DNA from 3 places in the Antricoccus suffuscus genome. Region 1 is predicted to be linked to each of the others. Evidence: riboswitches for the same ligand, from Rfam matches in the RefSeq annotation. Region 1 holds a riboswitch; each other region holds the start of a gene.
The links. Region 1 has a riboswitch for S-adenosylmethionine ahead of CLV47_RS09455 (MFS transporter). Riboswitches for the same ligand answer to the same signal wherever they lie in the genome.
Positions count from the first base shown of each region.

Region 2: linked by a shared signal. The riboswitch ahead of CLV47_RS15870 (DUF1737 domain-containing protein) and the one ahead of CLV47_RS09455 (MFS transporter) in region 1 are both predicted to bind S-adenosylmethionine.
Region 3: linked by a shared signal. The riboswitch ahead of CLV47_RS18910 (bifunctional o-acetylhomoserine/o-acetylserine sulfhydrylase) and the one ahead of CLV47_RS09455 (MFS transporter) in region 1 are both predicted to bind S-adenosylmethionine.

Region 1 covers NZ_PVUE01000006.1:176,436-184,025, reverse strand. Annotated here, with positions in the region: gene CLV47_RS09465 (ArsR/SmtB family transcription factor) at 1-166, shown strand, start outside; gene CLV47_RS09460 (LLM class flavin-dependent oxidoreductase) at 263-1,645, opposite strand; gene CLV47_RS09455 (MFS transporter) at 1,642-2,997, opposite strand; SAM riboswitch class IV at 3,204-3,319, opposite strand; gene CLV47_RS09450 (MFS transporter) at 3,399-4,664, shown strand; gene CLV47_RS09445 (DUF2252 domain-containing protein) at 4,661-6,010, opposite strand; gene CLV47_RS09440 (MFS transporter) at 6,124-7,386, shown strand.
Region 2 covers NZ_PVUE01000015.1:39,075-46,664, reverse strand. Annotated here, with positions in the region: gene CLV47_RS15885 (permease prefix domain 1-containing protein) at 1-20, opposite strand, end outside; gene CLV47_RS15880 (PadR family transcriptional regulator) at 23-370, opposite strand; gene CLV47_RS15875 (LLM class flavin-dependent oxidoreductase) at 543-1,712, opposite strand; SAM riboswitch class IV at 1,884-1,988, shown strand; gene CLV47_RS15870 (DUF1737 domain-containing protein) at 2,000-2,212, shown strand; gene CLV47_RS15865 (rhodanese-like domain-containing protein) at 2,209-2,574, shown strand; gene CLV47_RS15860 (O-succinylhomoserine sulfhydrylase) at 2,571-3,803, shown strand; gene aspS (aspartate--tRNA ligase) at 4,072-5,853, opposite strand; gene hisS (histidine--tRNA ligase) at 5,850-7,178, opposite strand; gene CLV47_RS15845 (MBL fold metallo-hydrolase) at 7,206-7,590, opposite strand, start outside.
Region 3 covers NZ_PVUE01000021.1:55,671-63,260, forward strand. Annotated here, with positions in the region: gene CLV47_RS18895 (MDR family MFS transporter) at 1-764, opposite strand, end outside; gene CLV47_RS18900 (MarR family winged helix-turn-helix transcriptional regulator) at 800-1,285, opposite strand; gene metX (homoserine O-acetyltransferase MetX) at 1,399-2,562, opposite strand; gene CLV47_RS18910 (bifunctional o-acetylhomoserine/o-acetylserine sulfhydrylase) at 2,591-3,913, opposite strand; SAM riboswitch class IV at 4,094-4,207, opposite strand; gene CLV47_RS18915 (cold-shock protein) at 4,569-4,772, shown strand; gene CLV47_RS18920 (amidase) at 4,836-6,257, opposite strand; gene groL (chaperonin GroEL) at 6,620-7,590, shown strand, end outside.

The sequences.
Region 1 (7,590 bases):
ACTCGAGGAAGTCGGACTCGTGTCCGCAGAGCGACGCGGACGAGAGCTGCAGTACGTCGCCCTCGGGGCGCGCCTGGTCACTGTCGCGGCCGACCTCGAGCGCATCGCTTCCGGCTGGGACCGTCGGTTGTCACGCATCAAGGCGGTAGCCGAGGGGCGATCGTAGATCTGGTGCTTCGGGAAAGGAAGGTGGCGCTTCGGGCGGATAATGCCCTACCCGAAGCGTCGGGTTCCTGTCCGAGGTGCCATTCCCGTGCTCGGATCAGCGAGGCGTGGGCGCGGCGATCTGCAGCGAGCGCGCGTAGTGCGCTGCGGATAACCGCGCGCCATCGCCGGTGCCGAGACGCTCGCGCAGGCTCGCGGGTGTAGCCGGCGCTGGTGCGACGAGTCCGCGGCGACGTAACTCCGGCACCAGGTGCGTGACGATGTCGGTGAAGGTCCCCGGCCGGGTCACATACATGAAGTTGAACCCGTCGACGTCGGCTTCCTGCTGCCATTCCTCGAGCGTGTCCGCCACCGTGGTGGGGGAGCCGGCCATGACGGGTCCCCGGCCGCCGATGCTGACCCAGCGCGCCAACTCTTCTACGGTCCACTCATGATCGGCGTCGCGCGTGAAGGCATCCAGGGCCGATCGATTCGCGTCCGTGGTGATGTGCACGAGCGGCGCGTCGTACGGGTACTCGGCGAGGTCGACCCCTGTCCAGCCGCCGAACAACGCGAGTGCCCCGCTGAGGCTTGCCGATTGGCGGTAGCTTTCCAGAAGGTCGGCCGCCTCCTCGTCGGATTCACGCACGATCGCGGTCAGCCCCGCGATGATCTTGATGGAGTATGGATCTCGGCCGGCCTTCTCGGCCTCTTCGCGCAGGGCCGAAGTGGTACGCCGCACAGCAGCCGGAGTCGGGCCGATGACAAAGATTGCCTCAGCATGCTTGGCGGCGAACTGACGGCCTCTAGGTGACGCGCCGGCCTGGAAAATCACCGGGGTCCGCTGCGGCGAGGGCTCACACAGGAACGCGCCGGGTACGTCGTAGTACTGGCCGTGATGGCCTATGTCATGCACCTTCGCCGGGTCGGCGTAGATGCCGCGCTCACGGTCACGGACGACCGCGTCGTCCTCCCACGAGTGTTCCCAGAGCTTGTAGCAGACCTCAAGGTATTCGTCGGCGATCTCGTAGCGTTCGTCGTGGGGGATCTGCGCGGTAAAGCCGAGGTTCTTGGCTGCCGAGTCGAGGTAACCGGTGACGACGTTCCAGCCGATTCGGCCCTTGGTGAGGTGATCGAGCGTGGTGAAGCGTCGCGCGAGCGCATAGGGCTGTTCGTACGTCGTCGTCACCGTCACGCCGAATCCGAGATTCTTGGTGGCGGCCGCCATCGCCGATATAGCGGGGATCGGATCGCTGACCGGCACCTGAGCGCCCACCCGGACGGCCTCGTCACGGGACCCGCCGTAGACGTCGTACGTGCCCAGTACGTCGGCGAGGAACAGCGAGTCGAATCCGCCATCCTCAAGGAGGCGCGCCAGGTCGATCCAATGTTCGAGGCTCGTGTAGTCGGCGCTTTGATCATCGTCGCGTGCCCATAGGCCGGGCGACTGGTGTCCGACACAGGCCATGGCGAATGCGTTGAGGGATAGCTTGCGGTTCATCGGGCACCTACCAGTTCGTTGGGGGATTCGGGCGTAGTTGGAGTAGGGGTCACATGTCGGGTCTCTTTGGCGAAGTAGGCCCCGGTCGCTGAAAGTACTGCCAGGAATGCGATGTACGCCGCCACAAGCCACGGTGCGTTAGCGCCAACACCGAGCAGCCACGCCGCGGCAAGAGGAGTCAAGCCACCGCCGAGTACGGCGCCAATCGCGTAGCCAAGTGAGGCGCCGCTGTAGCGCACTTGGGTGGGGAACAGCTCGGAGAACATCGCTCCCTGCGCGCCGTACTGGCTGTCGTGTCCGATGTTGATGCCGAGGATGAACGTCACGATGATCAGCACGCTAGAACCGGTGTCGAGCAGCAGGAAGGCCGGAGCGACGAACACGGCAGTGAAGATTGCGCCGAACAGGTAGACCGGCCGGCGTCCTAATCGGTCGGATAGGGCGCCCCATAGCGGCGTACTGGCCAGGCCGATCACCGACGCGATAATGGTCGCGACGAGGCCGATGTCGGCGCCGTCCGCGCGGACGTGGTTGGCGAGGTAGGTCAGTGCAAACACGGTGTAGAGGGTGAATGAGCCGATTTGGCCGAGGCGCATCGCGACGGCCAGCAGCACTTCGCGGGAGTTGCTCCGGAACACCTCGACGACGGGCGCCTTCTCCAAGCGGTCCTCGTCGCGCAGGGCGAGGAACTCGGCCGATTCGGTGATGGACAACCGCACAATCAATCCGACGACGACGAGTACGGCGCTGGCGATGAAGGGAATCCGCCAACCCCAGGACAGGAAGGCCTCGTGACCGACCAATGCCTGAACTCCGGCGTACGTCGAGGTCGCGAGGATCATGCCCGCGGCCGAGCCGGTCTGCGGGATTGCGCCATACAAGCCTCGTCGTTTGGCCGGGGCGTGTTCGACCGCAAGCAATACCGCGCCACCCCATTCGCTGCCTGCCGAGAGCCCTTGGAGAAGACGCAGCAGGATTAGCAGGAGAGGGGCGGCAATGCCGATCGTGGCGTAGGTCGGAAGGAAACCAACGAGGAAGGTAGCGGTTCCCATCAGGAGCAGGGATGCCACGAGCACACGTTTGCGACCGATCCGGTCACCGAGGTGTCCGGCGATCGCACCGCCGAGCGGGCGGGCCAAGAATCCGACGGCGTACGTCGCGAAGGAGGCGAGCACGCCGCCCGACGCGCTGGCGCCCGGGAAGAACAGCGGGCCGAGGATAAGCGCCGAGGCGGTGCCGTAGATGTAGAAGTCGTACCACTCGATTGCGGTGCCGACGAACGATGCCGCGGCGACCTTTCGGGTGGAATTGCGGACTCGGACAGGAGCCGCAGTCGAGACAGGTGCGGACACAAGTTTCCTTTCAGGGCAGGCCTGTAGCGCCGCCGACGTAATGGCAAGCGTGCAGAGACCCGCGAAGGGGAGCGAGGGGTGGCGAGCGGCCGCAGGCGCGCTCGAAATAGCCTGTACCGCGGTGCGGGTCAGGCGCTAAATGGTGATTAGCTCAGTCAGCAACAACAGCGCGACATGGTGGAACTCCTACATACCGAAGCCCAATGGGCTTGCACTTGCAGGGACTCGGATGAGACCTGCCTGGTCGTTATCCGGAGCACCCCGCCGCAAGTACGAGGGTTGCTGCCCAGCCAGCCGGACCTTGTCACTGGGGCTCGTAACCTTGTTAAACACGTTAGCACGCAGCGGTTCGACGATATATGTGACCTTTGTCAGCGGCGCGTGGGCATAGAGTCCGAAACATGGCTGCTGCGCGATTTCCCGGTCGGATGGTGGTTGCTGGCTGCTTCATTACCTTGATGACGACGTCGGGTCTGTCCTTCTATGGGCTCGCCGTGTACCTGAACGCGTTCAGCAACGAGCGCGGCTGGTCGCTGTCGTCGATCTCGCTTGCGAGCACGGTGTTCTTCGTGTCCTCGGGCGTCCTCGGCTATTTCGTCGCGAAACTGATCGCACGCTTCGATGCGCGGCGAGTCATGGTGGCCGGCGCGATCGTCGGAGCGGTCGCGCTTGCGTTACTCGGCCAGGCGCACGAGCGGTGGCAGCTCTATCTCATCTACGCGGTCTTCGCGTTTGGGTTCGGGGCCGCTGGCCTGATACCGACTACGACGGTCGTCACTCGCTGGTATCAAAGCGGTCGGGCGGTCGCGCTCGCCGTCACGTCCACCGGCCTGTCGGTCGGGGGCATGGTGCTCACGCCGATCGCGAAATGGCTGTCCGACGCCGTCGGTCTCGCCAAGGCCTCGCCGATCCTGGCCATTGTCTGGTTGGTCGGCACGGTGCCGGTCATCGTATTCATGATCAAACCTGCACCGCAGGCGATGGGGTGGTTACCGGACGGTGCGCACGTCGAACGCAACGTCGTGCCGCCGGCGCCCACCGGTGAACTATTCGCGACTGCTTGGCGGTCGCGGTTCTTCCGCTCGATGACCGTCGCCTACGTGCTGATCATGGCGGCGCAGGTCGGCGGCCTTCAGCAGATCGTGAAGCTGACCCAAGAACGCGCTGGTCCGGTTGCGGCCGCGTTCGCGACGTTCGCCGTCGCCGCGATGTCCGTGGTGGCCCGGCTCGCAGGCGGCCGGATGGTCAATCGACTGCCGATGACTGCATTCGCCGTTGGGCTTGGACTCACCCAAGGCGCCTCGCTGGTCCTCATGGCATTTTCCTATTGGACCTGGGCACTGTTCGGAACGATCCTGGTATTCGGCGCGACTATCGGCAATATCGTGCTGATGCAGTCGGTGCTGATCGGGCACCATTTCGGCGTACGCGACTACGGGCGCCTGTTCAGCGTGTCCAGGTTGTTCGTAGTCGTCGGTACGGCGGGCGGTCCGTTCCTGCTGGGCTGGCTGTACGACGTGACCGGTAGTTACGAGGTGCCGTACATCATCGCGGGCGCGCTGTCGGTATCCGGCGCCGTAGTCATGTCGCTGGCTGGCCGGGCCACCGAATATCGCGACGACGCGATGGCATCCGAACTCCCCGTCGCCGGTAACGAAGGCGGTTAGCTGTCACGTTCGTGCAGCGTCGGTGATGCCTTACGCAGCGCGTGATAATCCTCGTTCGACTGGCGCGCGTAGGCCAAACCCCACCGCACGACGGCCTCGTCGAACTTAGGTTTATCGCCGAGGTAGCCGGCGATAAACGCGGCATTCGGGCTTTGAGAGTGGGCACGTGCGAGCGCAGTGCCACAGGCCTCCACATACTCGTTGAATACCCTTGGTTCGAGGTCGGCCGCGTCGATGGAGACGTTGCCGTCGCGGAACTGCCGCACGTAATAGGTGTGCTCATGAACCTCGATGTAGCCGAGAAACGGATCAGACACCGCCTGCAAAATGCGTTGATTCGCCACCACGCGGTACCCGTTGTGATCGGTCGGCCCATGCGTCCCGGGTGGAAGCGATGCCGGCGCGACGCCAAACGTAGTGAGCGCGGAGTCGGTGGCCTCTTTAACCTGTAACACAAGTGGTTCACCGCGCGCGCCGGTCATGACGACGATGTAGCAACGCGTGCCGACACTGCCGACGCCGACAACGCGTCGTACGACATCGGTGGCGGTGTACTGGGACAGCAGGACCGAGACATCGGGTGGCAAGGTCGCGCGGTACTGGTCAACAATCTGCGCTACTTCGCGCTCGTCGCCGACGTCGGCGTGCATGAGGGTGGGTGGGTCTTCGACGATGGTGAGCGTTCCGTCCGCGGCACGGCGAGTGATCTTCCTGATCGCCCGCTCAGAGGTACGTCGTTTTGCACCCTTCAGCGCTTGATTGATAACTTTTTGCCACGACGGGTGGAATCGCGGGTCACTTGCCTTGACGTCGGCGCGCACGTAGTAACGCTCAACCGCGCTGAGGTCAAACATCTGGCGCAAGTCGACGCGGTATGCGGCGGCCGCGTGCATCGCGGTCGCGTAGGTCTGTTTGACGCTTCTGCCCTTGTGCTGGGCGGCGATGATGACGCTGGTGACGAAGCGCTTTACGTCCCATTCCCACGGGCCGAAAGCGGCCTCGTCGAAGTCGTTAAGGTCAAACACCATCGTGCGTTGTGGTGAGGCAAACAGGCCGAAGTTGGCTATATGCGCGTCACCGCAAATACACAGGTTGACGCCGGTGACCGTTTCGGTGGCCAGGTCGGCGGCCTGGAGGGCCGCGGTGCCTCGATAGAAGGAAAATGGGTCCTGAAGCATCCGCTCAATGCGCAGCGGGACTAAGTCGGGGAGCCGGCTCTCGTGCTGCCGGGCCAGGATGCCCAGCGGGTCGCGCTTTGGATCCGGCGTATAGACCCGGTGCGCACTGCGCGGAACCCTGGTGCGCGCGGCGATACCCTGCTCGATGAGTTCGTCGTACGTCACCACGTGTTCATGCTCGAACCGGAGTCTGCCCACAGAAGCGTTCACAAAGGACCCCCCGTACAAAGTTGTATGCCCACGGTACGACGTCCTTCGCTTTGCCGATAGAGTCCCGAATCGTGGCTAATGAGCGGTTTCCGGGGCGGATGGTTGTTGCCGGCTGTTTTATTTCACTGACGACGACGTCCGGACTGTGTTTCTACGGGCTCGCGGTGTACCTCAACGCGTTCAGCAACGAACGCGGTTGGTCGTTGTCGTCGATCTCGCTCGCGACGACGGTGTTCTTCGTGACGTCGGGCATCCTCGGGCTGCTCGTGGCGAAGCTAATCGACCGCATCGATGCCCGCAAGGTCATGGTGGTCGGCGCTATCGTCGGTGCGGTTGCGCTTGCCTTACTCGGGCAGGCGCACGAGATATGGCAGCTGTACGCCATTTACATCATCTTCGCGTTCGGTTTCGCCGCGTCGGGCCTGATCCCCACGACCACGGTCGTCACCCGCTGGTATCAGACCGGTCGTGCGGTCGCGCTTTCCGTCGCTTCGACCGGGTTGTCCGTTGGTGGCATGGTGTTCACCCCGATCGCGAAGTGGCTGTCCGACTCAGTCGGCCTCGGGACGGCCTCACCGATCCTGGCGGTCATTTGGCTGCTCGGAACTGTCCCGGTCATCATCTTCATGATCAAGCCGGCGCCACAGCCGATGGGCTGGCTGCCTGACGGCGCGCGCGTCGAGCGTGACATCACGCCCCCGCCGCCGACCGGAGAGGCATACGCTACCGCGGTCCGATCCCGCTTCTTCATCGCAATGGCAATTGCGTATGTGCTGATGATGGCCGCGCAGGTCGGCGGACTACAGCAAATAGTCAAGCTCGCGGAAGAGCGAACCGGCGCTGTCGCAGCGTCGTTCGCGACGCTGGTATTAGCGGGAATGTCTGTGATCGCACGTCTTGCGGCCGGACGAATTGTGCATCGCGTGCCGATGACCGGCTTCACGATCGTCCTCGGGATCCTGCAGGGCGCGTCGTTGGTGGTGATGGCATTTGCCTACGGTGCCTGGGCGCTGTTCGGCACGATCGTGGTCTTCGGCGCGACCGTCGGCAACGTCCTGCTATTGCAGTCGGTGCTGATCGGCCACCGGTTCGGCGTACGCGACTACGGGCGAATCTTCAGCGTGTCGCAGCTGATTGTCGTCGTTGGTACGGCAGGGGGACCGTTCCTGCTCGGCTGGCTATACGACTTGACTGGCAACTATAAGGTGCCCTACCTCGTCGCCGGTGCCCTGTCGGTGTGTGGCGCTGCGGTCATGTCGCTCGCCGGCAAGGCCACCGAATTCAAAGAAGAAGTCGTTGCTGAGGCGGTCGCGCCAGCGGCGATTACACCCTGAAACAATCAGGGCGAACGACGTATCGCGGCACGGCCAGCGCGTACGGCGCGTAGGTATCGGTGCTGTTGCGATGTCGCTTCTGGGTCTTCTTATGTGCAAGTGCATCCCGTAACGTCGGCGAAACTGACGCAATTTGGGGTCTGGCCTGCGCTAATGCTTGATCCCTTGACGAGGGGTTGTGTATGCCAGCAGGGGTCCGTCGTA
Region 2 (7,590 bases), on a different contig from region 1:
AGGCTTTCGACCGTATCCATGCTCATGTTCCCGCGGCCGGAAACGCCGGACCCCAGATACTTCCAAGCGTCCGTGTCGCGGCGACCCACTGGTTCCGCTGTTCGGCCAGCTGGGCGAGGCCGGAGTCCGTGATGTCGTAGTAGCGACGCCGCCTGCCCTCGGACGACTTCCCCCATTCGGCGCTGATGTACTCCAGCCGCTCCAGGCGGTGAAGCAGCGGGTAAAGCATGCCGTCGGTCCACTCGAGATCCCCGCCGGAGAGCTCGCGCACCCGCTTGAGAATGGCGTACCCGTAGCTCCGCTCCTTCGCGAGGATCGCGAGCACCAGTGGGGTCGCCATAGCGGCGACCAGATCCTTGTCGATATTCATGGCGCCTCCCAGGTATGCCAGCATACCTTGTAGCGCTAGGCATTGTAGTTATAGGCATTGACGGTCGAGGTGAGCCGATCGCGGCGTCCCGACCGCAGCTGCTATCGGGCAGACAACGGGGTACGACGAGCCGCGCGCTCGCCGTACCCCGGCACTTCTTTGGTTATCGGTGCTACTTATCTTTTGCGGCGACCTCCGCCTGGTACTTCTCGGTCATGTGCGCGACCGCGGCGAGCTGCTGATCGGAGTACTCCTTCTGCTTACCGCTGGCGATATCGCGCGCCTCGATCGTGGCGGCGGACTGGCCCTGGAACTGCGGCATCACGTGCTGCGCGATGAGCTCGTAAGACCGTCGGGTGGCCTCGGGGTTGGCCCACTCGTGCGCCATCAACAGCATCGTGCCGAACCCCTTGGACTGATTCTTGAGCTTCTCCACCTGGGCTTTGGCGTCCTCCACCGTGCCGATCACGCCTACGCCGGCCTCGTTGACGAAGTCGATCATCTCTTTGAGGTTGTGGCCCTCGACGCCCATCTGCGGGAACGCGGCAATCTTCTGGAAGTAGTTGAACCACTGCTCGATGCCGAACTCGACGTCCTTGTAGGCCTGCTCACGGGTCTCGGCGATGTGCATGATTCCGACCAGCCGCCACGCGTCGCGGTCGACGGTGACGCCGTAGGTCTCGGCACGCTCTTCCATGACGTCCCAGTGCAGCGCGAGCGCGTCGAAACCGTCGGCGGTCAGGGTGGCGCCAATTGATAGCAAGCCGAGCCCGTAACGGCCGGCGAGGCGCGGTCCGCTGGGTGAGGCGACGGCCGCGACCGCGATCTCGAGCTCCTTGGAGTACGGCGCCAGATGCAGATGAGCGTTGATGAGGTTGTGCGTCCTGGTCTGCTGGGTGACCGTTTCGCCCTTGAGCAGACGTACGACGATGTCGAGGGCCTCCGGCAGCAACTCGCGGGTGTCGGTCGGGTCCAGCCCGATCATGGCCGAGTCCGTGGGTAGGGACCCGGGTCCGACGCCGAGCATGACCCGCCCACGGGTCATGTGATCGAGCAGCACCATGCGTTCGGCGACCCACAGCGGATTGTGGTAGCTCAGCGAGGTGACGCCGGTGCCGAGTCGGATGTTCTTGGTCCGTTCGGCGGCCGCCGCGATGAAGATCTCCGGCGACGCGATGATCTCACTGCCGGCGGAGTGATGCTCACCGATCCATGCCTCGTCGTACCCGAGCCGGTCCAAATGCTCCACCAGTTCCAGGTCTCGCTGGATGGCCAGCGTCGGGTTCTCCCCGGCCGGGTGAAACGGGGCCATGAAAATGCCAAAGCCAAGTCTGTCGCTCACAGTGTGCTCCCTTGCTTCGCGGAGGCGGTTCGCCGAGCCGTGACCGATATCACGGAGCCGCCTTGCACCAGTCCTAGCACACTTCCAAGTGCGGACCAAGGAATGCATTGAGCGCCGTACCACAACCTGGTCGACGGAGCTCGGAAGCCGTGAGTATACTAAGCGGTACAGAGTAATGAGGACCAGCGCTAAGCCCTGACTTGCTGGCCGGCAACCCTCTTTTTGCGGCGGGGTGCCTCAGGTGATTACTCGGCAAGATCATTGCAAGCGCGAAAAGGAGAACACCCGTGTCTGACCCCGCGTCGCCTGACGCTCCCCTGTCCTACCGCCTCCTCACCGGCACCGACGACCGCTCGTTCTGCGAGAAGATCTCCGCAGCCCTGGACGACGGCTACGTCCTCTACGGCAGCCCTTCGGTGACCGTCAATGCCGGCCAGGTCGTCGCCGCTCAGGCCGTTGTTCAACCCCACATCCTTACGCATACCCAGGAGACCTCATGACGTACGCCGGAGACCTGACCGTCAGCCAAGCCGTCGACAAACTGCGCGAGGGTGCCGTACTCGTCGACGTACGCACCGTCGACGAGTGGGAGCAGGTCGGCGTACCGGTCACCGATGACGTGGGTACGCCGGCCGTTTTCGTCGAGTGGAACCGTGGCGACGGCTCTCGCAATCCCGACTTCTTGGACGAGATCGCCGACCTCAAAGGAAAAGAGATCCTCTTCCTGTGCCGCTCCGGTCGTCGTTCGATCGACTCGGCCGTCGTCGCTACCGAGGCGGGCCATACGGCGTACAACATCCTCGGCGGCTTCGAGGCCGACGGTGGATGGCAACAGAGCGACCAGCCATGGAAGAAGAAATGACGATGCCGCGACTGGACCCCAACGCAGAGCGCGACCTCGTTGCCGGCTGGAGCCCGCAGACACGAGCGGTGCGCGGCGGACTGGACCGGACCCCGTTTGATGAAACCTCCGAGGCGCTCTTTCTGACATCGGGTTACGTCTTCGAGTCGGCCGAAGCCGCGGAGGCGTCGTTCGCCGGCGAGGTCGAACGCTTCGTCTACTCGCGCTACGGAAACCCAACCGTCGCGGCTTTTCAGGAACGGCTGCGGCTCCTCGAAGGCGCCGAAGCCTGCTTCGCAACAGCAAGCGGGATGTCTGCCGTATTCAATGCCCTTGCAGCCCTGCTGGCCGCCGGCGATCGCGTAGTCGCCTCGCGCAGTCTCTTCGGGTCCTGCTTCGTCGTACTCAATGAGCTCCTGCCGCGGTGGGGCGTCCAGACCGACTTCGTCGACGGCAGCGACCTCGCGCAGTGGGAGGCAGCCCTCTCGACCCCGGCCACCGCCGTCTTCTTCGAGTCACCGTCCAACCCACTGCAGGAGCTGGTGGACGTGCGTACCGTCAGCGAGCTCGCGCACGCGGCTGGCGCCCAGGTGGTCGTCGACAACGTCTTTGCTACCCCGCTGCTGCAGAGCAACCTCGAGCTTGGCGCAGATGTGGTCGTCTATTCCGGCACTAAGCACATGGACGGTCAAGGGCGGGTCCTCGGCGGCGCGATCCTCGGGACCGACGACTTCGTCAACGGTCCGGTCAAGCACCTGATGCGCCATACAGGCCCGGCGCTCAGCCCGTTCAACGCGTGGACGCTGCTCAAGGGCCTGGAGACGATGTCACTGCGCGTGGACTACTCGGTGCGGTCGGCGCTGACGATCGCCGGCTGGCTGGAAAGTCAGCCCGCCGTACGCCGGGTGCTCTATCCCTACTTGGAGTCACATCCGCAGCACGAACTGGCGACGCAGCAAATGAGCGGCGGCGGCACGGTGATCACCTTCGAGCTCGACGCCGGCGCGGGCACGGGTAAGGACGCGGCCTTCGCGCTCCTCAACGGCCTGCGCACGATCGACATCTCCAACAACCTCGGCGATGCGAAGTCCCTGATCACTCATCCGGCGACGACCACGCACCGGGCGATGGGTCCGGAGGGCCGAGCGGCGATCGGACTGAGCGACGGCCTCGTCCGGCTGTCGGTCGGGCTCGAAAGCACCGACGACCTGATCAAGGACCTCGACGCCGCCATCTCTGCGCGTCCCTAAACCGACCGTCCGCGAGCTCCTAGCGCACGACTCATGAGTACGTACCGTCGTGCGGGCGTTTCTCGTCGCCAAAAGGTCACATATGTACCGTTTCGCAACAGGTCCCGTAAGACTTTGCTGCAGATTGGCACAAATGTACGATGGATGATCGGACGTTCGGCGCGTTCATGACGGATCGTCAGGCAACTTCCCCGGATCGTTAGGCAACTTCCCGAGGATCGTTTGGCAACTTCACGCGGATCATCGCGCAACCTCCCGCGGATCGTCGCTAGGACTTGGGCTGGGCGGCCTCGGGCTTGGCGTCCACGCCGGCTTCCTTGCGCTGCTGCGCGGTGATCGGCGCCGGCGCCTGCGTGAGCGCGTCGTATCCGCCCCCGGACTTCGGAAACGCGATCACGTCGCGGATCGAGTCCGATCCGTGCAGCAGCGAGACAATGCGATCCCAGCCGAAGGCGATGCCGCCATGCGGCGGGGCGCCGTACGCGAACGCGTCGAGCAGGAAGCCGAACTTCTCTTGCGCCTCCGCCTCGGTGAGACCCATGATCTCGAAGACGCGCTCTTGTACGTCGCGGCGGTGGATACGAATCGAACCACCGCCGATCTCGTTGCCATTGCAGACGATGTCGTATGCGTACGCCAGCGCGCTGCCCGGGTCGGTGTCAAATGTATCGAGAAACTCCGGCTTGGGCGAGGTGAAGGCGTGATGTACGGCGGTCCATTTGCCGGAGCCGACCGCCACATCGTCGGTCTCGGAGGCAAGCTCGAACATCGGCGCGTCGACGACCCAGAGGAACGACCACGCCGACTCGTCGATGAGGCCACAGCGGCGAGCGATCTCCAGCCGCGCGGCGCCCAGCAGCTCACGGGTCGACTTCACCGCTCCGGCACCGAAGAAGACGCAGTCGCCGCGCTTCGCTCCAACGTGCGCGGCCAGTCCGGCGCGTTCAGCGTCTGACAAGTTCTTTGCGACGGGACCGGTCAGCTCGCCGTCCTCGGCGACAAGAACGTAGGCAAGGCCTTTAGCACCACGCTGTTTGGCCCAGTCCTGCCACGCGTCGAGCGCCCGCCGTGCCTGCGAGGCGCCGCCCGGCATCACCACGGCCCCGACGTACGGCGCCTGGAAGACCCGGAACGGCGTGTCCTTGAAGTAGTCGGTGCACTCGGTCAGCTCTAGATCGCAACGTAGATCGGGTTTGTCCGATCCATAGCGGCGCATCGCATCGTCGTACGTGATCCGCGGCAACGGCGTCGGCAACTCGTGCCCGATCAGGCTCCACAGCGCCTTGACTACTGCCTCGCCGAGCTCGATCACGTCTTCTTGGTCGACGAAGCTCATCTCGATATCGAGCTGCGTGAACTCCGGCTGGCGGTCGGCGCGGAAGTCCTCGTCGCGGTAGCAGCGGGCAATCTGGAAGTAACGCTCCATGCCAGAGACCATCAGCAGCTGCTTGAACAGCTGCGGGCTCTGCGGCAACGCGTACCACGATCCTGGCGACAACCTGGCCGGCACAAGGAAGTCGCGCGCGCCTTCAGGAGTCGAGCGAGTCAGCGTGGGCGTCTCGATCTCGACGAAGTCCCGATCGGCGAGCAGGTCGCGGGCAGCCTTGTTTACCTTGCTGCGTAAGCGAAGTGCGGCCGCGGGACGCTCCCGACGCAGGTCAAGGTAGCGATACTTCAGTCGGGTCTCTTCGCCGACCTCGCCCGAACCCTGTCCATCGACCTGGAACGGGAGCGCCGCGGACTCGTTGAGCACCGTCAGCTGGTCGACGTACACCTCGATCTCCCCCGTCGGAAGCTCAGGGTTTTCGTTGCCCTCTGGGCGCTTTTCTACGACGCCGGTGACCGCGATGCAGAATTCGGAGCGCAGCTTGTGCGCTTGCGCGGCCATATCACCCTCGCGGAAGACGATTTGCGCGACGCCGCTTGAGTCACGCAGGTCGATGAAGATGACGCCGCCGTGATCACGCCGCCGCGACACCCATCCGGCGAGCGCGACGGTCTGGCCGCTGGTCTGTGCGTTGAGGCTGCCAGCGAGGTGCGTGCGAATCACGATTGCTCCTTTTGAATAACGGCGACGAGACGATCGGCCTCGGATGGCGTCCAGGTCTCGGGGTCAGCGGCGATCTGTTCGCCGCTGCGAATGTCTTTGATCTCGTGCGCGCCGTCGTCTCCGACGAACCACACGAAAGGGATGCCGCGCCGATCGGCGTACTTGATCTGCTTGCCGAACTTCGCAGCGCTTGGCGAGACTTCGGTCGGTATCTGCCTGCTGCGTAACGACTTCGCGACTCGGTCGCTGTCTCGACGACGTTCCTCATCGGTCACGGCGACCAGTACGGCGGTTGGTACGCCGCGGGTGGCGGTCACCATCTGCTCGCCGATCAGCCGGCTCACCAGCCGGCTGACCCCGATTGAGAGCCCAACGCCTGGGTACGTCGTCTTGCCGTCGGATGCGAGCTTGTCGTAGCGACCGCCGGAGCAGATCGAGCCAAGCGCCTCGTGCCCCGCCAGCACCGTCTCGTAGACGGTACCGGTGTAGTAGTCGAGTCCGCGGGCGATCTTGAGGTCGGCCACGAGGAATCCCGGCGCGTCCTCGGCCGCCGCGGTGACTACTCGAGCAAGTTCCTCGAGACCCTCATCGAGCAGGTCACCCTGTACGCCGAGGGCGCGCACTTGATCGACGAACGACTCGTCGGTCGCGCTGATGGAGGCTAACGCGAGACACTGCTTCGCTTGCTCCGCAGTCAATCCGTCCGCCGCGAGGAGGTCAGCGACCTTGTCGGGGCCGATCTTGTCGAGCTTGTCTATATGGCGGAACACTGCGGCGGCGTCGTCGATGTCGATGCCGCGATAGAACCCTTCGGCCAGCTTGCGGTTGTTGACGTGCATCCGCGCCTGACCGAGGTCGAGGGCGGCAAACGCGTCCGCGATCACCAGCGGTAGTTCGACTTCGAAGGTCGACGACAGTGTGTCCCGATCAACGACATCGATATCGGCCTGGATAAATTCGCGGAACCTGCCGTTCTGTGGGCGTTCTCCGCGCCAGACCTTCTGGATCTGGTAACGCTTGAACGGAAACTCGAGCTTGCCGGCATTCTCCAGGACGTAACGCGCAAACGGCACGGTCAGGTCGAAATGCAGCGCCAGCTGATCGTGATCTCGCTCGTCGGCGTGCACCCGACGTACGGCGTAGACCTCTTTGTCGATCTCGCCCTTGCGCAGCAAGAAGTCCACGTGCTCGACGGCTCGTGTCTCGATGCCGCTGAATCCGTGCAGTTCGAACGTCTGCCGCAGCGTGTCGAGCACGTGTTGCTCGACGACTCGTTCGCGCGGCAGCCATTCGGGAAAACCCGTCAGCCGGGTAATGCGGGACATGTAGACCTTTCGGAATTATTGAGGGTGTTAGCCGCGCCCCGCGAGCCTTTCGAGCACGAACGGGTTGGTACGGCGTTCGGCGCCGATCGTCGTCTGCGGTCCATGGCCGGGCAGTACGACGGTCGCGTCGTCCATCGGCAGGCAGACCCGCTCGATGGAGTCCATCAGCGTCTCGTGCGATCCACCCGGGCCGTCGCTGCGGCCGACCGAGCCTTGGAACAGCGTGTCGCCGGAGAGCACGACCTGCGCGTCGGGATGCTCGAACTGGAACACCACCGAGCCTTGGGTGTGGCCGGGTGTGTGCCGCGCGGTCAGCTGTACGCCGACAATATCGATCGTCGTACCATCCTTGAGCTCTTCGAAGGTGTCGAACGTGGGTGGTTCCTTGCCGCCAAGCATCTGCGCGATGCCC
Region 3 (7,590 bases), on a different contig from region 1:
GTCGAACCCCACCCGTCGCTGTTGCCGAACTCGAGCGCAAGCAGCAAGCTCGATACCGCGCCCACGAGCAGGGCAGCGCCGAAGTAGTCGATCTTGACCTTCTGGTGGTGATGCGGCAAATGCAGGTGCTTGACGACGAGGTAGATCGCGACGAGCCCGACGGGGATGTTGACCCAGAAACACCAGCGCCACGACACCGAGTCGGTGAGAAACCCGCCAAGCAGCGGGCCCACCACAGACGAGAGGCCAAAGACCGCGCCGAAATAGCCCTGGTATTTGCCGCGCTGCCGTGGCGGCACGATGTCGGAGATGATGATGAATGCTAGCGGCATGAGACCACCCGCGCCGAGGCCCTGAACGCCGCGGAAGATGATCAGCTGCGTCATGTTCTGGCTGAACGCCGCCAGCACCGAGCCGACCAAGAAGACGCCGATGCTGAACAAGAAGACCGGGCGCCGACCGAAGATGTCCGAGACCTTGCCGTACAGCGGAGTCGACGCGGTCGCGAGCAGCATGTACGCCGTCACGACCCACGGGATCGCCTCAAACGCCTTGAAGTCGCCCGCGATGGTCTTCAGCGCGGTAGAGACAATGGTCTGGTCGAGCGCGGCGAGAAACATGCCGGCCAGCAGGCCGAACAGGATCGCCATGATCTGCTTGTGCGAGAACTCGCCGGATTCTTCGACGGTCGCGTCAGGTGCGGTGGTCACGAGTGCTCCATGTGAAATGTAAAGACAGTGGTCGGGTCGGGAGGTGCCTCTCACGCGACGCTCTGAGGACGTGCGTAAAGCGCCTTCGCTTAGGTCGTCTTATGCGGTACGGCGTGCATATGCCGGGCAGCGGTGGTCTGTAGGTCCGCAGCGAGCCGGCCGAGGATGGCCCGCAACTCGCGGCGATCTTCCTCGTTCCAGCCGCTGATCGCCGATCCCAGCTCCTCGCGCCGGACGTGCTCTGCGTGTGCGAGCATGGCGCTCCCTTTGGCGCTGAGCCGCATGAGATGCGCTCGTCCGTCGGCGGGGTCTGGGCTGCGTTCGACGAGGTCGTCCTCTTCGAGTTTCTTGATGTGCCGGCTGATGGTCGAGATGTCGAGCCCGCAGAACTCGGCCACGGACGACGGTCGTGACTTGTCAAAGTGCCGAATGGAGGTGAGCACCATTAGCGCTCCCTTATCCAAGGCCATGCTCTCGAACCCCTTGTGCACCGCGCGTACGACGCTCAGAAGACTGCGCACGATGTCGTCTAGAGCATCAGTGTCTTCGGGGTCGGGGTGGGTTGCTTGTGTCACGCAAGTAAGTATGCGGCCCGATAATTGCGTTTCGCAACTTAATTCTCGGCATTGTGTGGCGCCTCACCGGGTCCGGCTAACATGCAATAAACGCCCGATGGCGCAACGAGGATTCAGTCGGCGCCGAGGGCGTTTTTGATGATGGCGCCGATCATGTCCAACTCGATCAGGAAACCGTCGTGACCGTACGGCGAGTCGAGGATTGTCAGGTCGTTTTTGCCTTTTGGCGCGAACTTCGCGAGCTCTTCGGACAACCGAACGGGGTACAGCCGATCGGTGTTGACCGCGACGATGTGCAACTGCGCGGTGACCTTGGCAAGCGCGGCCGCCAAGCCTCCGCGGCCACGACCGATATCGTGCGAGTTCATCGACTCGGTGAGTACGACGTAGGAGCCGGCGTCGAAACGACCGACCAGCTTGTCCCGGTGGTGGTCGAGGTAGGACTCGATCGCATATCGGCCGCCGCCGCCAAGGGGATCTTCGCCGGGTTGCGCCTCACGGCCGAAGCGGGTCGCAAGCTCGTATTCGGAGCGGTAGGTCACGTGCGCAATGGATCGTGCGATGCCCAGGCCGACCGTGGGCGCGTCGCCGGACTCGTAGTAGTCGCCGCCGCACCACAGCGGATCAGACTTGATCGCCGCGATTTGCGGTGCGCACCAGGCGATCTGGTCGCTCGTTGCGTAGGCGGTCGACGCGAGTATGACCGACGACTGGACGCGATCTGGATACATGATCGGCCATTCGATGGCGCGCATGCCGCCCATCGATCCGCCGACGACTGCGGCGAACTTGGTGATGCGTAGCTGGTCGGCGAGCAGTGCCTCGACGCGCACCTGGTCGCGGATGGTGATGAACGGGAATCGACTGCCCCAGGGAGTGCCGTCCGGGGCTGGAGACGATGGGCCCGTCGTACCTTGGCACCCGCCGAGCACGTTAGAGGCGACGACGTACCACTTGTCGGTGTCGAGGTATCGCCCCGGACCGATCAAACCGTCCCACCAGCCCGGTGTCGGCTGACCTTCGGCCGCTGGCCCGTCGACGTGCGCGTCGCCGGTCAGTGCGTGTTCGATGAGTACGGCGTTGTCGCCGGCGGCGTTAAGGGTGCCCCACGACTCGTAGGCGACCCGGACCGACGGGAGTACGCCGCCACGTTCGAGCTCAACGGCGCCGATGTCGACGAACTTGCGGGCTGCAACCGGATCGCCCTCACGCCAACCGCCGACGTGCGTCCCCCGGCGCACGGCGTTCGGCGAGTTGTATGTGGGGCGATCCGCCACAGATGTCATTCTCCTGAGTCGACTCTCGTTAGAGCGCGGCCGCGCTGAACCCGGTCTCGAGGTCAGCGAGGATGTCGTCGATGTTTTCGATTCCTACCGACAGGCGGACCAGCCCGGGAGTGACTCCCGAGGTCGCCTGCTCCTCTGGAGTGAGCTGGCTATGCGTCGTGGACGCGGGGTGGATTACTAGTGAGCGCACGTCTCCGATGTTAGCGACGTGACTGTGCAGCTCCAGCGCCTCGACGAACTTCTTACCCGCATCGACGCCGCCCTTGATCTCGAACGACACAATCGCGCCGGAGCCCTTGGGTACGTACTTCTTGGCCAGCTCGTAGGACGGGCTGGACTCCAGGCTGCCCCAGAACACCTTCTCGACCTCGCTGCGTGTCTCAAGCCAGTTGGCTACCTTGCGCGCATTCTCGACATGCCGCTCGACGCGCAGACTCAGCGTCTCGATGCCCTGCGCGATAAGGAAAGCATTGAATGGCGACACGGCCGCGCCGGTGTCGCGCAGCAGTTGTACGCGCGCCTTGAGGATGTACGACAGGTTGGCGCCGAACGCGGAGCCGACCCCCAGATCCTTGGCGTAGGTCAGCCCGTTGTAGCTCGGGTCCGGCGTGTTGAAGTTAGGGAAGCGTTCGGGGTACTGCGCATAGTCGAAGTTGCCGGAGTCGACGATTGCGCCGGCGATTGAGGTGCCGTGGCCGCCGAGGTACTTGGTGGCCGAGTGGATGACGACGTCGGCGCCATGCTCGATCGGACGCAGGAGGTACGGCGTGGCGACGGTGTTGTCGACGATGAGCGGCGCACCGAAATCGTGCGCGATCTTCGCGATGCCCTCGATGTCGAGCACCTCGCTGCGCGGGTTGGCGATGGTCTCGAAGAAGAAGGCCTTCGTGTTGTCCTGAATTGCGCTCTTCCACGACTCAAGGTCGGTCGGGTTTTCCACGAACGTCGTCTCGATGCCGAACTTCTTGAACGTGTAGTGCAACAGGTTGTAGGTGCCGCCGTACAGGCTCGGCGAGGCCACGATATGGCCACCGTTTTCAACGACGTTGAGCAGGGCGAGCACTTCGGCGGCCTGGCCGGAGGCGACGAGGAGCGCACCGACACCACCTTCGAGTGCGGCGATGCGCTGCTCGACCGCGTCGGTCGTCGGATTCATGATGCGGGTGTAGATGTTGCCGAACTCGGAAAGCCCAAACAGGTTCGCGGCGTGCTCGGTGTCTTTGAAGACGTACGACGTGGTCTGGTAGATCGGCAGCGCGCGCGACCCGGTCGTCGGATCCGCCTCCTGCCCGGCGTGGATCTGCTTGGTCTCAAAGGCCCAATTGGCTGCTTCGTTGCTCATTGCGTGTTGTCTTCCTTCGTGTTTCTGGTGCGCCAGAACTGGCGTCGAGGTGTTACTCGTACGAAATGGATTGGGTGCTGCGCGGACGCCTCGGGCATGGAGATGCGAGGCGTCGTACGCGCTATCTACAGAGGGTGCTCACTGTGACTCCCGAAGATCTGGGGCCACTGCGTATTGAGAGGCCCGCGCTTGCGTTTGTCGGTCGACATTCGCCTGGTCTTCACCCGGAGCACCCCACCGCGGTTGGAGGGTTGCCGTCCAGCAAGCCGGGGCTCTGCACTGGAACTCATAACCTGCCGTCGATGTTAGCCCATTGCGGTGTGCCCGTGCCACGGGTACCGACCGAATGTGGGCCGAATGACTGCGTGGCGTGAGCGCGCGAGAACGCCTTGTGCGCAGGTTGTCACCGAGAAAGGCGTTGCCCGTTTCGTTATCTTGTCGCGATTGTTTACCTGGGCCAAACCTGTAACGTGAGGCTTGGTCGTAGTTCAGCAAGTCGTGTGCGTTACCGCGCTAGACGTTGGGCAGGCGGTTGACGGGCACGGAAGTGACCAGCGATACCGGTCCAGGGTCATGCAAGTGTAGTGCGGGACGGATGAGCAAGGCCCCGGTTCTGCAAGGTGTGGAATCCGGATCGCACAACGTAGGAGTGCACGTGGCACAGGGAACCGTGAAGTGGTTCAACGCGGAAAAAGGCTTCGGCTTTATCGCAGTTGACGGTGGGCAAGATGTCTTCGTTCACCACTCGGCAATTCAGATGGATGGCTACCGCGCCCTCGAAGAGGGACAGCGCGTGGAGTTCGAAGTGACCCAGAGTGAGAAGGGTCCGCAGGCGGACCAAGTCCGGGTTGCTGGCTAACGACCGGAAACTTCGTAAGTATCAAAGGCCTACCCGGCCCGCCGGGTAGGCCTTTGAGTTCGCTCAACCAGCGAGATTTAGTCGGCTTCCGCGATCGGACAGTTCGTTGAAGCCGCCGGCGGCGTTTTCGTATGCCGCGGCCGCGCGCAGCACAAGTGCATCTTCGTGCCGTCGTCCGACGATCTGCAGACCCACGGGCAGCCCGTTGCTGAGTCCACACGGCACCGAGGCCGCTGGCTGTTGCGTGAAGTTGAAGGGATAGCAGAACGGGCTCCACGTCATCCACCGCTTCTCCTTCCAATCGGGCGGGACTTCGTGTCCGACCTCGAACGCGGTACACGGCAACGTCGGTGTGATTAGTAGGTCGTAGTCCTGATGGAAGCGGCCCAACCGCTCGGAGAACGAGTCGCGGTAGTGCATCGCCAGCAGGTACTCGACGCCCGTGACCTCGCGGCCCTTGGCAGCCATAGCCTTGATCGGTTTGTCGAACAGGTCGCGCTTGTCGGCCGGCGTCTGCTCGACTACTTTCGCGATCCCGGTATTCCAGATGACGCCGAAGGCTTCCGGGCCGCCGGTGAGATCGGGGAAGGCCTCGGTAACCTCGGCGCCGAGGCCTTGGAATACGTCGGCGGTGGCGGCGACGAGTGCGCGGACTTCTGGATCGATGTGGTCGGTGCCGAAGTCGGCCGTAAAGGCGATCCGCAGGCCTTTCAGCGACGAGATGTCGAGAGAGTCGTCGTACGCCGCGGTCGCCGACGGGTAGGACGTGCCATCGCGCGGATCGGGCGCGGCGAGCACGTTGAGTAGCAGCCCGGCGTCGCGAACCGTGCGGGCCATCGGGCCTTTATGGGACATGCCGATGAATGGGCCACCCTGAAATGCCGCGACCCGGCCGTACGTCGGCTTGATGCCTGCCAGCCCGGTGAAACTGCAAGGGATACGAATGGATCCGCCGCCGTCCGAACCTACGGCCAGTGGTCCGACTCCGGCTGCGAGAGCCGCCGACGCGCCACCGCTGGAGCCGCCGGGGGTGACGTCGAGATTCCACGGGTTGCGGGTGATGCCGGTGAGCGGACTGTCGGTGACGCCTTTGTGCGCGTAGTCCGGCAGCGTGGTCTTGCCGAACAGTACGGCGCCGGCCTCCTTAAGCCGCGTGACCGGGGGAGCGTCCTCGGTTACCGGTGTATCTGACGTGGTCAAGGAGCCGTTGCGGCAGGGAAAGCCGGCGACCGGGATGTTGTCCTTGATCGAGACCGGCACGCCATCCAGGGGGCCGATCGGCGAGCCCGTCCGCCAACGTTTCTCGGACGCCTTCGCCGCGGCCAGCGCGGAATCGTCCATGACGACATTGAAGGCATTGATCTTCGGGTTGACCTCGGCCAGCCGATCGAGGGTCGCCCTCGTCGCTTCCACCGGCGACAGCTCGCCGGATTGATAGAGCGCGGTCAGTTCGGTCGTCGTGAGATACGCGATCTGGGTCGTCATAGAGATCTCCAAGCGCGGCAGCAGTTTTGATGGTCTGCTTAGACAACTGCAAATCGCAGGCGCAAGCAACCCAGCGCGAGCGCGACGAGTGCGATCCGGCAGCCACACGCGCTCGGCATTTACACCGTCGAGGCGCACTGAAAACGTTGGCACTCGGCTGCGACGAGTGCCAAACCTCTCTTAGCACTCTCGATAGAGGAGTGCTAACCTGGCGGGTGCCAAACTTTGGTGAGGCAGTACCGCGTCGTACTCATTTCGACCGAGCCGATCTCGAGTCGATTGAATGCGTTGCGTCTGTCGTCCGTCGCGGGCACCGAGGTTGGGCAATGAAACGTTCCCCTTAAATAAGGATGGATTAGTCAATGGCGAAAATGATCGCGTTTGACGAAGAGGCCCGTCGTGGTCTCGAGCGCGGCATGAATGCTCTTGCCGACGCAGTCAAAGTGACGCTGGGCCCTAAAGGCCGCAACGTCGTACTGGATAAGAAGTGGGGTGCCCCGACCATCACTAACGATGGCGTGAGCATCGCGAAGGAAATCGAGCTTGAGGACCCGTGGGAGAAGATCGGGGCCGAGCTCGTCAAGGAAGTTGCCAAGAAGACTGACGACGTCGCCGGCGACGGTACGACGACCGCTACCGTTCTTGCTCAGGCGCTCGTCAAGGAAGGCCTGCGCAACGTCGCGGCCGGCGCCAACCCGATGTCCTTGAAGAAGGGCATTGAGGCTGCTGTTGCCTCGGTTTCCGAGCAGCTGCAGAAGCAGGCCAAGGACATCGAGACCAAGGAAGAGATCGCCTCCACCGCTGGCATCTCCGCCGCTGACCCGGCCATTGGCGAGCTCATCGCCGAGGCAATGGACAAGGTCGGCAAGGAAGGTGTCATCACCGTCGAGGAGAGCAACACCTTCGGCCTCGAGCTTGAGCTCACTGAGGGTATGCGCTTCGACAAGGGCTACATCTCCGGTTACTTCGTGACCGATCCCGATCGTATGGAAGCCGTCCTCGACGATCCGTACATCCTGATCGTCGAAGGCAAGATCTCCAACGTCAAGGATCTTCTCCCGCTGTTGGAGAAGGTCATGCAGTCGGGCAAGCCGCTGGCGATCATCGCCGAGGATGTCGAAGGCGAAGCGCTCTCGACCCTCGTCGTCAACAAGATCCGCGGCACGTTCAAGTCCGCCGCCGTCAAGGCTCCGGGCTTCGGCGACCGCCGCAAGGCCATGCTGCAGGACATCGCGATCCTCACCGGTGGCCAGGTCATCAGCGAGACCGTCGGGTTGTCGCTCGAGTCTGCTGGACTCGAACTGCTCGGCAAGGCGCGCAAGGTCGTCATCAC